DNA from 2 places in the Pseudalkalibacillus sp. R45 genome. Region 2 is predicted to be linked to the other one. Evidence: riboswitches for the same ligand, from Rfam matches in the RefSeq annotation. Region 2 holds a riboswitch; the other holds the start of a gene.
What was found. Region 2 has a riboswitch for cobalamin ahead of ACTWQL_RS06270 (ABC transporter substrate-binding protein). Riboswitches for the same ligand answer to the same signal wherever they lie in the genome.

Region 1: linked by a shared signal. The riboswitch ahead of ACTWQL_RS17270 (ribonucleoside-diphosphate reductase subunit alpha) and the one ahead of ACTWQL_RS06270 (ABC transporter substrate-binding protein) in region 2 are both predicted to bind cobalamin.

The regions. Positions count from the first base shown of each region.
Region 1 is NZ_JBQQCL010000011.1:45,922-48,128, reverse strand. Features, by position in the region: gene ACTWQL_RS17280 (YwgA family protein) at 1-70, shown strand, start outside; gene ACTWQL_RS17275 (hypothetical protein) at 259-480, shown strand; cobalamin riboswitch at 558-759, shown strand; gene ACTWQL_RS17270 (ribonucleoside-diphosphate reductase subunit alpha) at 1,005-2,207, shown strand, end outside.
Region 2 is NZ_JBQQCL010000002.1:105,736-107,942, reverse strand. Features, by position in the region: gene ACTWQL_RS06275 (PCYCGC motif-containing (lipo)protein) at 1-104, shown strand, start outside; cobalamin riboswitch at 598-783, shown strand; gene ACTWQL_RS06270 (ABC transporter substrate-binding protein) at 917-1,888, shown strand; gene ACTWQL_RS06265 (FecCD family ABC transporter permease) at 1,851-2,207, shown strand, end outside.

The DNA.
Region 1 (2,207 bases), on a different contig from region 2:
TACGGAAGAAGAAATCGAAGAGGCATTCCGATATATCGAGGATTTGAAAAGCCAAACGGTTGTATCGTAAGGCGAACATTTGAAAAAACAAGGCTGTTTTCGCAAACGTTGTTGCTCTTGCACTTAAAGAAAGTATAAAATACTTTCTTCAGTATAAGGGCAACTAAGGCTCGACCTATAAAAGGCTTGGTCTCGCCAAGTTTTCTTTAAAAGTCGTTGATTTCCGCTCCAGGATGCTCGCTTTCCGCGGGGCGTGCGGTGAGCCCGCAGGACAAGGAAAGCTTCTGGAGCGTTACATCACACGAAGAAAATGCGATTTTCATTTTCGAGGAGTCTCGCACCTTGCTCTTCAATCAACTTGGACAAGGTGAGTTTTTAAAATTGACTCAAACGCAACAATCTTTTAGAAAAGAGCAAAAATTAAATAGGCATATCGGCGACGTTTTCTATCGCCGAGTGCCTTTTAATATGGTTTGTTAAATAGGAGCAGAAATATTAAAAATCATATTGACAAACACTACATTTAGTGAGAATGTAAGATTAACAACACAATATATTGATATTATTCAAGCGACAGGTGTCTCGTTAGGAGACTTGATAGGGAATCTGGTGAGAATCCAGAACTGTCCCCGCAACTGTAATTGTCGACGAACGGAATATGCCACTGTATAAGAGAGTCTAGCAATAGGTGCTTATATGGGAAGGTTCCTAGTAGGATGAAGCAAGAGTCAGTAGACCTGCCTGAGCTTGAGTGTTTCAATTCTTCGGGGATTGAGGGTTGAAGCGTGGACGGCTATTCAGTTCGGGCGTGGATCTTTTTTTTAAGGTCCCTCTCAATGTCATATCGTCTCCGTTTCAACCACTCGATATCCGGGTGGTTTTTTTACACTTAAAGAAAGTATAAAAATACTTTCTTTAGTATAAGCGCTACTAAGGATCAGCAGCGCCAAGGCTTGGCTTTGCCAAGTTTTCTTTAATGGATTCATAGAAATGGAGGAATGGATATGTCGACTTTACTGAATAAAAAGCGCTTGCCGAAACGTATCATCGATCTTACTGAAAAGCTAGCAGATCGATTTCCACAACTGGATATAGCGGATTTCACCGAGAAAACTGCACTGCAATGGGATGAGACAGATAAAAAAGCCCTGGTCAACCTGTTGCTGCTCGAAGGGATGGCACGAATCACACAAGAAGAACCGGATTGGACGTATGTCTGCTCCAAAATCCATCTCCACTCTCTTTATGAGGAAGCGGCACATAACCGTGAACAAGCACCGGGTTACGGAAACTTCCATGGGCTGCTGCAATCTCTCATCAAGAAAGGGCTGTTTGATAAGGAACTTCTCAAAAATTATACAAAAGAGGAAGTGGATGAGCTTGATGCCGCCCTTGTACCTGAGCGGGATGAGTTGTTCACATATGCAGGGATTCGAATGTTAGCCGACCGTTATCTAGCAAGGGATCATGATCGTCATTTGTACGAACTGCCTCAGGAACGCTGGATGGTCATCGCGATGACATTGATGATGCCTGAACCGAAGGAAAATCGGCTTCAACTTGTAAAAGAAGCGTACTGGGTGCTGTCCAATCTCTACATGACAGTCGCTACACCAACGCTTGCAAATGCCGGGAAAGCTCATGGGCAGCTCAGCTCGTGTTTCATTGATACAGTCGATGACAGTTTACGTGGAATTTATGACTCAAATACAGATATCGCGATGCTCAGTAAAGCAGGTGGAGGTATCGGAGTCTACCTTGGTAAGATCCGTAGCAAAGGGTCTGACATAAAAGGTTATAAAAACACTTCATCCGGGGTGATCGCCTGGATGAAACAACTGAACACGACAGCCGTGAACGTCGATCAGCTCGGTCAGCGGAATGGTGCTGTGGCAGTCTACTATCCTGTGTTCGGAAAAGACATTTTCGCATTCCTCGATGCCAAGTTGAACAATGGTGATGAACGGCAGAGGACGCATGATTTGTTCACGGGCGTTGTCATCCCAGATCTCTTCATGGAAAAAGTAGAAAACCGTGAAGAATGGCATCTGTTTGATCCACACGAGGTTAAGAAACAGATGGGATTCGAGCTTGATGATTTTTACGATGAAAAAGAAGGTGAAGGGAGCTTCCGGGAAAAGTACGAACAATGCGTCAATCATCCGTTGCTTTCACGGGAAACAGTTCCGGCGATCGATATCATGAAA
Region 2 (2,207 bases):
TGCTTGAATACAAAGATGGGAAATCAGTAAAAGAAATCCGAAACATGATCGATGAACAATATAAGGACGGGTACGCTAAACCGACCCCTACACCAGAAGTTTAAAAGCTCCCTTAGTGGGGCTTTTTTATTGAATTTCGCGACCCTCTTGGAAAACTGAGTGAGGCGAGAACCCACAGATGATTCGCTGTTTAAATAGCGTGAATTACTTAATTTCATAAATTAACGGACTTCAGAGACGTTATTTGTGACAAAAACGGTCTTTCAGAATTTATAACGGACACCAGAGACGTTATTTGTGAACAAAACAGCTGATTTTCCCGATAATTACGAAATAAGGTCTCTCATGTCCGTTAGTTTTGTAAAATCATAGTGATTTGGTCAAATAAGGTCTCCTGTGTCCGTTAAAGGTTATCCGACAGTGAAGTTTCGCAGAAATCAACAATAAAAACTAAACTATAAATCTAACAGAGCTTTCTCTCAAATAAGCTATCATCACTTCGATTTAATGAAACAATGCCTTTATAACAAAAACTTTTCTGAAAAGTCTTGCCTATTGATTATAAATGTAGTGTATAATCAAACATAGCGGAAAATTTCATAGTTTTACAGAGTTGGTGTCTTTTTTTCAAAGACTTAATAGGGAAGTTGGTTAGAATCCAACGCGGTCCCGCCACTGTAATTGGGAGTCAGCTGCATTAAGCCACTGTAGAAAATAAACTACGGGAAGGCGCAGCGGACGATGACCATGAGCCAGGAGACCTGCCAACACTGAAACCACTGACAAAACCTACGCGGATAGGGGGTGTGTTACGAAGTTCGATCATTCTATCAACTGATTCGAATCTAACAGCATCTTCATATCACTTATGAAGATGTTTTTTTATGCAAACACAACAAACAGGAGGCTTCATGTAATGAAAAAATTGATCTTATTTGTATTTACGTTATTAATGTCGATCGGATTGATCGCTGGATGTGGCGGAGATCAACCACCAGCTGACGAAAATACATCCAACCAAGAAAGCTCTGAAAGCAATCAAGGTGATTCCTTTCCAATTACTATAAAGGATGCGCTTGATGAAGAAATTGTCATAGAAGAACAGCCTGAAAAAATCGTATCACTCATTCCAAGCAATACAGAAATAGCTTTTGACTTAGGACTTGGTGAAAATATCGTCGGTGTTTCAGACTTTGATAATTACCCTGAGGAAGCAAACAGTAAAGAAAAAGTTGGCGGACAAGAACTGAATATCGAGAAGATCATTTCCCTGAAGCCTGATCTTGTACTTGCCCATGCGTCCAGTGCACACAACTCGACTGAAGGATTCAAACAGTTGAAAGATGCTGGTATTCAGGTTCTTGTTGTTAACGACGCACAAAACTTCGAACAGGTCTATGAGTCTATCGAAATGATTGGAAAGTCAACTGGTAAACAAAAAGAAGCTGATCAAATTGTAAGTGAAATGAAAGAAGAAATCGATGCAATCAAAACGAAAACACAAGAAATATCTGAGAAAAAATCAGTATTCATCGAAGTTTCACCCGCACCCGAAATCTACACACCTGGGAAAAATACTTTCATGAATGAAATGTTGACGATCATCAATGCTGAAAATGCAGCCGCTGATTTGGACGGTTGGGCGAAGATCGATCAAGAAGCAGTTGTTGAGAAAAACCCTGATGTCATCATCACAACCTATGGATATTATACTGAAAATGCAGAAGAACAAGTCTTCTCCAGAGAAGGATGGAAAGATGTTACAGCTATAAAAGAGAAACAAGTCTATGACGTCCATTCAGATCTTGTAACACGCTCTGGTCCACGGCTTGTTGAAGGAGTAGAGGAACTTGCAAAGGCGGTTTATCCAGAAACATTTACAGAATAATAGAATACTAGCTTACCTTTCGGCTTTCGCTTTTCTGTTCATAGCTATCATTTTAGGTATATCAGTCGGTACTGTTTCTGTGCCTGCGTTAGCAATCATCCAAATCGCAGGTCATGAAATTTTTCCGTTCACATCCATCGATCATATCGACTCGATGTACACAAGCATTGTCATGAACATCAGACTTCCAAGAGTCATTCTTGCTGGTATTGTTGGTGCTGCTCTCGCGATTGCCGGAGCAGCATTCCAAGGTCTATTGAGGAATCCTTTAGCAGATCCTTATACGTTAGGGGTATCTTCGGGAGCGTCTGTAGGGGCA